2 regions of the Phormidesmis sp. 146-33 genome follow, and region 1 is predicted to be linked to the other one. Evidence: riboswitches for the same ligand, from Rfam matches in the RefSeq annotation. Region 1 holds a riboswitch; the other holds the start of a gene.
The links. Region 1 has a riboswitch for cyclic di-AMP ahead of ntrB (nitrate ABC transporter permease). Riboswitches for the same ligand answer to the same signal wherever they lie in the genome.

Region 2: linked by a shared signal. The riboswitch ahead of ACJ2PR_RS06915 (universal stress protein) and the one ahead of ntrB (nitrate ABC transporter permease) in region 1 are both predicted to bind cyclic di-AMP.

The regions. Positions count from the first base shown of each region.
Region 1 is NZ_JBJPHU010000057.1:1,946-7,022, forward strand. It holds gene ACJ2PR_RS20905 (hypothetical protein) at 1-53, shown strand, start outside; gene ACJ2PR_RS20910 (hypothetical protein) at 453-785, shown strand; gene ACJ2PR_RS20915 (hypothetical protein) at 795-1,181, shown strand; gene ACJ2PR_RS20920 (hypothetical protein) at 1,408-1,545, opposite strand; gene ACJ2PR_RS20925 (DUF5678 domain-containing protein) at 1,558-1,884, opposite strand; gene ACJ2PR_RS20930 (nuclear transport factor 2 family protein) at 2,083-2,463, opposite strand; cyclic di-AMP (ydaO/yuaA leader) riboswitch at 2,686-2,879, shown strand; gene ntrB (nitrate ABC transporter permease) at 2,969-3,817, shown strand; gene ACJ2PR_RS20940 (ABC transporter substrate-binding protein) at 4,081-5,077, shown strand, end outside.
Region 2 is NZ_JBJPHU010000011.1:51,278-56,354, reverse strand. It holds gene ACJ2PR_RS06940 (ribonuclease R family protein) at 1-988, shown strand, start outside; gene ACJ2PR_RS06935 (flavin prenyltransferase UbiX) at 1,098-1,718, shown strand; gene ACJ2PR_RS06930 (hypothetical protein) at 1,800-2,372, shown strand; gene ACJ2PR_RS06925 (hypothetical protein) at 2,475-2,618, opposite strand; gene ACJ2PR_RS06920 (shikimate kinase) at 2,734-3,339, shown strand; gene ACJ2PR_RS06915 (universal stress protein) at 3,458-4,129, opposite strand; cyclic di-AMP (ydaO/yuaA leader) riboswitch at 4,256-4,384, opposite strand; gene ACJ2PR_RS06910 (hypothetical protein) at 4,781-5,068, opposite strand.

The sequences.
Region 1 (5,077 bases):
AAGAAGATATTTACACCTTAGAAGATGGTGAACCGATCGCAGATGAAGCGTAAGATTGTCTTGATCGAGTTTCCCTTCGACGATCTATCAAATAGCAAAATTCGCCCCGCGTATTGTCTAACAAGCTCAGTTAGAGAATCGTCATATCATCTTCGCGCTCATTACAAGTCGAATCCCAACTCAACTCCTTTCAACCGATCTAGTCCACATTACGAAGATCGATGATTCAGAGACAACTTGGAAAACTGTCCCCAAAAACTCATGAGCAACTGCTCGAAAAACTTTGTGAACAATTGAGTAGCGCGATCGTTCAACAGCACCTTGATCGCTTATCGGCTTGAATGCGATCGCTCTATTTGAGAGGCACGATCTCTTCGAGTTACCCGCAAGGGGTCGCGCTTCATTTTTTGCGACCTGCTAAAATCTGGAACACTGACTACGACTGAAACAACATGAGCGATCGCTCTAGCTCAGAATATCCAGAACTTCCGAACCAATGGCAAGTGATCGAGGTGAATAAAATTTATTGCTTCAACAACGATCAACAAGTTTCATTCAGTCAATCTCAGATCGAACTCGGTACTTTGTATGATGGATTAGGCAAGCATCTTAAAGCGATCAAGAAAGGTGTCGTTCCGCCCAAAGGAAATACTGGGCTGGTTCCCTCAGAGGAACTCGATTATGATTTCAAATCTAAAATTTTGGGAAAAGGTGGCAACCGTCGATTTCACGCCAAAATAATAGAAGAAGTCCTCCATTTCCCAGGCAAAATGACCACTCATTGAATAAGCTCTGTGAATACAACACTCAAAACTCATCCAGTTTGGCAAAACTTCACTCAAGCTCTAGCACAAATCGATCCAAATCAAATCGCACACCAACATCTACAAGATTGCCAAGCTGAAATTCACGGCTATTGGGACGAAAACGATCGACCTTACGAAACGATTCGATTTAAACAACTGCCTACTCCTCAACTGATTAGCAGTTCTCTAGGCGTAACTCCAAATCAAACAGAAACCGCGCATTGGCTTCAACTTAGATATTTACTCCTCGTTCCTACAGGCTTACCTGTGGGCGAGTTACTTCTAGTTCTAGACGACAGCCTAGAAGTAATCGATGAGAACTGGGTGATCGATGTTCACTCGCCTCATGTTGTTGCGATCGCTGATCCAAATTGATGCCAGCGCTCAACCATTTCCAGATAGCGAGATCGTAGCCGTTTCTAGCACGTTGAAATTAGACCATTATTGTGAGAGCGGTGTTATGAACCTTCAGGTTGTCTCTCAATCCTCACCCGATTTCACCTTACACATTTTGCTAAAGCAGCAAGTCATATCTGGGCAAACGTTCCAGATCAACCAAACTGTACAGTCGAGCGATCGCTATTCGCAAACCAGCATATGGTCAATTAGGACTGTAAGCCGCACCCGAATCGACATAAACCTCAATCCATTCCCAACGATCTCCCAACTTCACACCCATTGGAATAATCGGTTCAAGATTTCCTCGCTTTTGAAGATAGGGAAACCGAATCGGAGCCACAAGGTACACCTTCTAAATCAACAAATCATACGATGTCTCTGGGTGAGGAACATCAATGACTAAGGGCAAAACTTCCACCCCTGCCTCAACAAAAGGACGGCAAACCTCTTCTCTAGTATCCGCAACGCCTACAATCTGCCCACCTTCAATCGCAACCACTCTACCAGGGTATTTTGCAATTAGCTCGTCATAATGCGTAGCAAGCCACTGACTATCTGACGCAAGAATATCGGCAAGCATTTGGACTTCCATACTCTCAGCCTCATTGACAATATCCTCAATTTTAACAACATCAATGCGATCGCTTAACGAAAGACTGTGAAGCGCGATTGCAGCCAAGGAAAAAGCGAGTGAGATGCGAGCGCTAACCTAAGCTGATTGCCTGGAAGTGCGATCGATCGTTCTTCCTTTCCTGCCCGCAAGCCTCCTCACAGTGACCACAATTCTCGAAAATCACGATCAAATCAAGTTTGCAGCCGATCCTATTGAATTGTGTGACAATCAAATCGAGCTTGCAGTCGATCGCCGTGAAGTACTTTATTGGGCAACCATTCCAATGTGAGCGGCGACGATTTGCCAGGTTCCTTTGGGGGAGACGGCCCAGACGCGGGTAAAACGAAAGTCACCGTTCGCGGGATTGCTATTGTAGGTGCCAACTATTTGCATTCTGACGAAGACGATCGCGACCTCTCCATACAGTCGAATCTGCCGTTCGGAAGGGGTTAGCTCGTAGATCTTAATCAAGCCAGATTTGTGTGCAGCGAGATCGTCTTGTTTGCTAATGATTTCTCCGAGATGACTGGTGGCGACGAGTTCAGGGGCGAGTAGTTCATCCAAGACGCTGACATCAGAAGCCAACATTGCCAGTCTAAGCCGTTCTTCGGCCTCAATAATTTGAGTTTCAACTGTTTTATTCATCGTGTCACCTTTACAGCACTTTGCAAATAGATGAAGTACAAAAATAAGTGATTGAAACTCCTGGTCAGGTTTCTTGCCAATTTAAGTGTGCTTCACTAACTAGAAATCTGCTGTATAAACCAAAGTAATTCTGATATTCACTATCCTCCAGCTTTGTCCATGCACCCTACGACAAAAGATGGATTGATACATTTGGCGGAGAATGGTAGAGTCTTTAAAAGTCAAATCGGTCAGCTTAATCTGGTGAGTTTCTAGCAAGTAACTTACTGGAGCGGAGGAACCAAAACATCGGGGCTTATCTTCTGTGAAAGGTCGATCGCAAACGATTCAAACTTGAGTCGGCGACCAATACCAGAGAAGGGCATCTCTCAGCCCTCGCCCGTCAGCTAACTCCGTCGGCGGTTGAGAGAGGACTGTAGAGTTTCAGCATTTTGCTTTAGGCTCATCAGTGTCTCTAATTTAGGTCGAACATTTAGTTTGAGTCTTTGAGCTTGAGGTGTTGACGATGATCCTTCAGCTAAACTTGGCTGTGATCGTAGCCGTTGCGAGTCAGGCTACTTGGCGAAAAGTGCGTCCCGCGATCGCTCAAGAAGCGGTGTGGTTGCCTGCGATCGGGTTTTTGGGTGTGATTGTGCTGTGGTGGGCGATCGCCTTGCTCAAACACGACGTGATGCCGACTCCGCCAGAAGCGTTAATGGCAAACTTAGATTTCATTTTGCATCCCTTTTATCGGCGTGGGCCAGGGGATCTCGGAATTGGCTGGCTCCTGTTGGCGAGTTTGCGGCGGGTGTTGATTGGCTTTGGTTTGGGGGCGTTCGTAGCGATTCCGATCGGCTTTCTGATTGGCATGTCTAGACGAGCGATGTTGGCGTTGAATCCAGTGATTCAGATCTTTAAGCCGGTGTCTCCATTGGCGTGGCTCCCGATTGCGTTAGCAATTTTCAATTTGGCTGATCCCTCTGCAATTTTTGTAATCTTTATCACGTCACTTTGGGCAACGATTATCAATACCGCGCTTGGTGTTTCTAGCGTTCCACAAGATTATTTAGACGTAGCAAAAGTGTTAGAAATGCCGCGCTGGAGACGAATCACCAGGATTATTTTGCCTGCTGCGTTGCCGTACATTTTTAGTGGTTTACGAATTAGTTTGGGTGTGGCGTGGCTGGTCATTGTAGCAGTCGAGATGTTGACAGGTGGCATAGGAATTGGCTTTTTTGTCTGGGATGAATGGAGCCGCCTCAACTTAAGTTCAGTGTTTTTAGCCGTTCTAGTAATTGGTCTAACAGGATTGCTCCTAGACTTTGCCATCACCCAACTCGAAGCGTTTGTAACTCGTCAGCGGCGATCGACCTGAAAAAGCTTTAAGTTCTCCGCTAAACCCAGGTGAATTCAATCTTTTCACTAATTCAATCTCTTCACTGCGGTTATGAGAGAAGCCCCCAAATCCTCCACCCGTCAGGGACTTTGAATTAGAACTCTTGTCTTAAAGTCCCCCAGAATGGGGGGTTGGGGGGCAGAAGCGCAGAACACCGAAGCGAAAAAACTTAATCGAACTCCCGTTAAACCAAACATCCCTCATCCCTTCTTTTCTCCCTCATTCCTCCTCCCTTCTCCGCTATGACTCAAGATTTTTGGACACGACGGAAGTTTATGCAACAAATGAGCGGAACGGCAACCGGACTCGTGTTATCGTCTTGTGCGATCGATGCCAATCGTGCCCCTCAGTCTCTTTCTCAAGCGGCTTTAGCGATCGACCAGATCATCAAGCCCGAAAGTTTGGAGAAGCCAAATCTAACGATCGGATACGTCCCCGTCAATGACTGTGCGCCGTTTGCGATCGCCTGGGAGAAAGGCTTTTTTCATAAGTACGGTCTTAACGTCAAACTCAGCCGAGAAGCCAGTTGGGCCACTTCTCGCGACGGCATTATCTTTGGACGATTGGATGCATCGCCTGTGGTGTCTGGTGCCGTAGTCAATGCTCGAATGGGAGCAGAAGGGGCCCGACATGCCCCACTTTGTGCCGCAATGACGATTCATCGACACGGCAACGCAATGACCATGAATCGAGCGATGTGGGAGTCTGGCCTGCGTCCCTGGTTTGAATACAATGGCGACTTGGAGGCCTTTGGACGAGATTTTCGGCGCTATTTTGACAACTTGCCGTCTGAAAAACGAGTCTGGGCGGTGGTTCTCAGTTCTGCAATTTATGAATACTTTGTGCGCTATTTGTCGGCGGCGGCGGGAGTCAATCCGATTCAGGAGTTTCGCGTCATGATTGTGCCTCCGCCTCAGATGGTGGTGAATGTTCGCATCGGGGCAATGCAGGCTTATATGGTGGCCGAACCCTGGAACACACGCGCCATTTCAGGCAATGAAGGAATCGGCTTCACGTTTGCTCAGGGTAAAGAAATCTGGCACGGACACCCCGATCGCCTTCTCTGTGTCACGCAGTCTTTTATTGATGAGAATCCCAAAACCTATCGATCGCTGCTCAAAGCCATGATCGAAGCCTGTCGCTACTGTGGCGATCCCAACAATCGAGAAGAGGTCGCCAAAATCATTTCTGCGCGATCGTTCACCGGGGCAAAACTCAACCTGACTCGACCTGCGATCG
Region 2 (5,077 bases), on a different contig from region 1:
GGTAGTCGTTTCTTCGACGTTGCCCATTCACTCGATGATTGTTGAGTTGATGCTGTTGACCAATCAGACCGTCGCAACTCACCTTCACGCTTTAGAAGTTCCTGCTGTCTATCGCGTCCACCCCACGCCCGACCCAGACGACGTACAAGAACTGATCAAGCTAGCCGTCAGCATGGGCATTGACCTAAAGCTAGAACAGGAAGACGAGGTGCATCCGCAGGACTATCAAAATCTAACCCACAAATTTGCAGAATCAGAATCAGAACGAGTACTAACTTATCTGCTGTTGTCCACGCTCAAACCTGCTTTCTATAGCACGACTCCAAAATCGCACTTTGGGCTGTCTTTAGAGCAGGGATACACTCACTTTACGTCTCCCGTTCGGCGCTACCCTGATTTGCTGGTGCATCGGGCCCTCCATGCTTTGTTTGAAGACGGGCGCGATCGTCGCTCTACTCGTGCCAAAGAAAGCGTCCATCTGCGTCATAGCTCCAGTCACGGACAAATCACCTGGAACGTATTGCCCACCGAAATTCATCAAGAATTAGAGAGCCATTTTTCAGCCGTGGTGGTGCATCTGAGCGAACGCGAAAAAATTGCCCAGGATGCCGAAAACGACCTGGAAGGGCTGAAAAAAGCCGAACTGATGAAAGAACGCACGGGCGAGATCTTCCACGGGCTGATTACGGGAGTTCAATCCTACGGCTTGTTTGTTGAGATCGAAGAACTCTTGGTCGAGGGGCTGGTTCATGTCAGTTCGCTCAAGGATGACTGGTATGAGTTTCGATCGCGCCAACAAACCCTCGTCGGACGCAAGAATCGCAAACAGTATCGACTGGGCGATCGAATCGAAGTGCAGGTCAAGAGTGTCGATTATTACCGTCAGCAGATTGACCTGATTGCTGTAGGCGGAGGCAGCGAAGCCAGCGAGGAAGATCTCGAAGGTGAAGACAACGCTCCCGATCAAGAACTCGATAGTGAGGAATAATAAGGAGGACAATAAGGAAGATTTTGAGTATTGAGTTTTGGGTTTAAGTGTAAAAACTGCTCAGAATGTTAGATTCAAAATCCGAACTTAAAATCAATGAGCGTCTTCTGTGCCTTCTAATTCTTCTCGTCCACTCATCTTGGGCATTTCAGGAGCTTCTGGGCTGATATATGCTGTTCGTGCGCTCAAGTATTTGCTAGAGGCGGAGTATACGATCGAGCTTGTCGCTTCTAAAGCAACCTATATGGTCTGGCAAGCTGAGAAAAATATTCGGATGCCTGCTGACCCTCTGCAACAAGAGGAATTTTGGCGGCAGCAGTGTGGAGTCGAGCTTGGCGGTCAACTGACCTGTCACTCAGCTACTAATGTCGGTGCTAATATCGCCAGTGGCTCATTTCGTACGGTAGGAATGCTGGTGATTCCCTGTAGTATGAGTACCGTGGCAAAATTGGCAGTCGGATTGAGTTCTGATTTGCTGGAGCGATCGGCTGATGTGCAGCTTAAAGAAGGTCGCAGGCTGGTGATTGTGCCGCGCGAAACGCCGTTTAGCCTGATTCATCTTCGCAATCTGACCACCCTCGCAGAAGCGGGAACCCGGATTGTACCCGCGATCCCGGCGTGGTATCACAACCCTCAGACGATCGAAGATCTCGTCGATTTTGTCGTCGCCCGTGCGTTGGATCAGTTAGAAATTGACTGCGTTCCTATCGATCGCTGGAAAGAAGGCTAGGATCAACAATGAGTTCTCAGTTTTGAGATTTGAATTTGCCCACCTCAAAACTCAACGCTCACAACTCAAGACTCAAAAACTATGCCTCTTCTTCGTCTCATCCTGCTGCTCGGAATTGCCGTCCTGTTGCTGCTGTTTGTGTTGCCCAACTGGGCACCGTCGATGCAGCTTGTCTTTTTGGGCATTCGATCGCCTGCATTTCCCTTGTCGCTATGGATTTTGGGCGCGATTGCGGCAGGCATTGTCACCACCCTTGTCATTTCGATTTTGTTTCGGCTGACAGGCTTCACCGCTCAACGCAAAGGACGAAAAAAGGCGCGATCGTTTGATCAGTCTTCCGCTAGAGCTTATTCCTACACGCAGTCCCCTGCTTCAGAACCCACGCCCCAAGCTGCCAACAAATCATCAGACTGGGAGGAAGACGCTTCAGATTGGTTTGACGACAATTCAAGCTGGGAAGACGAACCAAAAGACCGCAAACGCACCTCCGCTTCTCCGTCCCCTGACTCTGAGACTCGCTCATCCTACTCTTACAGCTACCGCGACCCTAAAGCGACTCGCCCTGCTGCGCCTGACTCTGTGGTGGATGCTGACTACCGGGTGATCATTCCGCCAAACCGCAATCTCGACCAAAATGAGGACGATGAGGGATGAAAGAATTGCTTCTATCGCTTGAGAAATGCTAATTCTTCCACTGTGTTCTTGACCGTATTTTTGACAGTTAGCTAAATCTTTTGAGTTCGCTAAACTAACTATCTACCGGGACTTCGATCGCAGCCACATTCTCTCCAGGCTCTCGATCGTGTTGTGATAAGTGTCCGCTTTGTAAGCAAGATGCTGCGTGTAGAGCAGGTCAGTCAAAACGGGGGTGACAACCATGTTGATCGCAGTGGCTCCCATTCATTTATGCAGCAAGTCTTCTATCGAAATTCGTCTGGTCAAAAGCAGCGATCGCTCAATCCTCCAAAAACGCTAGGCTGGTGTAGAACCCTTATTCAATCAACGGACAACTCTTTTGTTAAAAGGCGTAAATCTCTATCTCATCGGCATGATGGGGGTTGGCAAAACCACGATCGGACGCTTGCTGGCAGACCAACTTGATTACCAATTTTTTGATGTTGATGCCGTCATTGAGCAGGCCAGCGGGCAGTCAATTTCTCAAATCTTTGCAGAGTCGGGTGAAGCAGCGTTTCGACAGCTAGAAACTAACGTTTTGGCAGAATTAGCTCCTTACACTCGACTTGCGATCGCGACGGGCGGCGGTATTGTCCTCAAACCCGAAAACTGGGGATATCTGCGGCATGGAGTCATCGTTTGGCTAGACTTGCCCCTGGATGAGCTTTACAATCGCTTGCAGCACGATCGCAGCCGTCCCCTGCTACAGTCTTCAGAAACGCTCAAAGCGAGACTCAACACGCTGACAGCCCAGCGTCAATCCCTATACGCTCAGGCAGATGTGAAAATTACAGCACAAGCTAACGAGTCTCCGACTGAGGTGTCTAGCCGAGTTATGGAAGCGATCGCTCAAGCCTGTCAGCAGAAGATCGCCGCCACTCAGGAGATCGATCGACTCAATCGAGAGGCTCCTTATAAAATTCAGAATCAGATTCAAAACAACTAGCTTCAAAACAGTTAGGGCAGAAATGAGAGAATCAGACGGGAAAATAACTCCCCAATGATTCTCTTATCTCCACCCTCTCATACGTTGCAGAGTTCAAGATTGGACGAATAGCCTTTTCTCAATCGTTGTCCAACGCTGAAGGAATGCCCAAAATGGGGCAGGGAAAGTCCTGACCTAACTGCTGTACCAGCGAATGAGCAGTCGTTTCACAACCCAAAATCAAGAGTGAAGCGGACTCTTCCTGAACCACAGACCTTAACTCTTCGGCTACGGTGCCAAATCGCAGATGCGTCTTTAGTGACCCTCGCCACTCATCCGCTAGACAGCGCGCTTGCCAGAGAATGCGATCGGCTTGCTCAAATACGTCCGACATCCCGATTGGTTGGATGAAATCACTGAGTTCGGGTAGCTCGACTACTGCTGTCTGATGACCCTGACGATCGGCTTTGCGAGGATATGGGCGCTCTCTCAGATCTACCCGATTTTCAACCTCTCGAATGCTTTCTGTAGGGCAATAGACCGGGATCTTAGTCGTTTTGTTTTCGACGACATACACAACCTGTACAGTGACTTGTTTGCCAGTGGCGAGCCGGGTCTGATGGGCAATCCACAGCGTCAAGTCTAGAGCCGTTTGACTACAAGGAGAACCCGAATAGCCAACCGCCAAATTGATTTCTTGCTTAGAATTTGGGGTCAGAGAATGCGCTTTGGGCAAAAGCACCATTTGATTCACTAGATCAGAACGACCCAGCGTGCTTTGAAGCCGCACCAACATGGACAAAATATTCACAGTAAAACCTCTCAGGATTAGGATAGGCGAGAGGTGGGTCAGGGCTAAACTCAACACTCAGAACAAATCCGAGCTTGAGATACCAGGAGACCTCAATGACAGTTGCTGACAGTAGCAAGTCTTGGGCGCTCCTCCCATTGCCGACGGAGTTAGCTGACGGGCTAAGACTGGAAGGTGTCTCTCTTAATCTGGGTAAGATTCGCCCCAAAAGGTTGGTTCCTCCGCTTCAAATTCGCAACTCAGAACATTTACTGAGCCAAAATTTAGATTAGGCTACCCACTCAAATAATGGTTTGACGGCACATGAAGGAGAATCCAACTTAGAGTTATGGAATCCTTCATTGATCAATCTAGTGCAGCTTTATGGTAAAAGGCTGCTACTTTTAAGACAAAAATCGTTTCTGCTTGAGTTTATTTAACCGCAAACTCTAACAGTATAACAGCGCAAATTACAGGTCTGCCTGTCCTATGAAAAGATATGTTTTGTTAGTGTCTGTTATCTAGACTACAAATACAACTATTTCATAAAGATTTTAGATTAATATCTGTCTAAAGACTCAGCTTAAAAGGAAGTTTAATCAGATGTTTTGAGCAGCCTCTGGGGTAGTGGAGATTCTTGGGAGACTGCTTTCTGGCTAGAGAATCTCTTAATTAACAAAGTTGAGAATTTGTGACGTTTGTTTCGACGTTTGTTTCTAACAAATTTTTGTATAGACGATTGGTTCTAGTAGCTCTTTTGAATTTGCCAAGCAGCTCTAAATAAGCAAAGGGTAAAACGATCGGCCAAAGTAGCGTCGCGATCGTCAACACAATTAAAGACATCTGTTTTTCTTCTTTTGACATATCAGCGTCTTGTCGGAAAAAACCCAGCCAGCCGATAAACAAAATGGGCATCATACCAAGGTAAAAAACACCCAGGAAGAACAACAGTGTCTGCATTGTGGATAA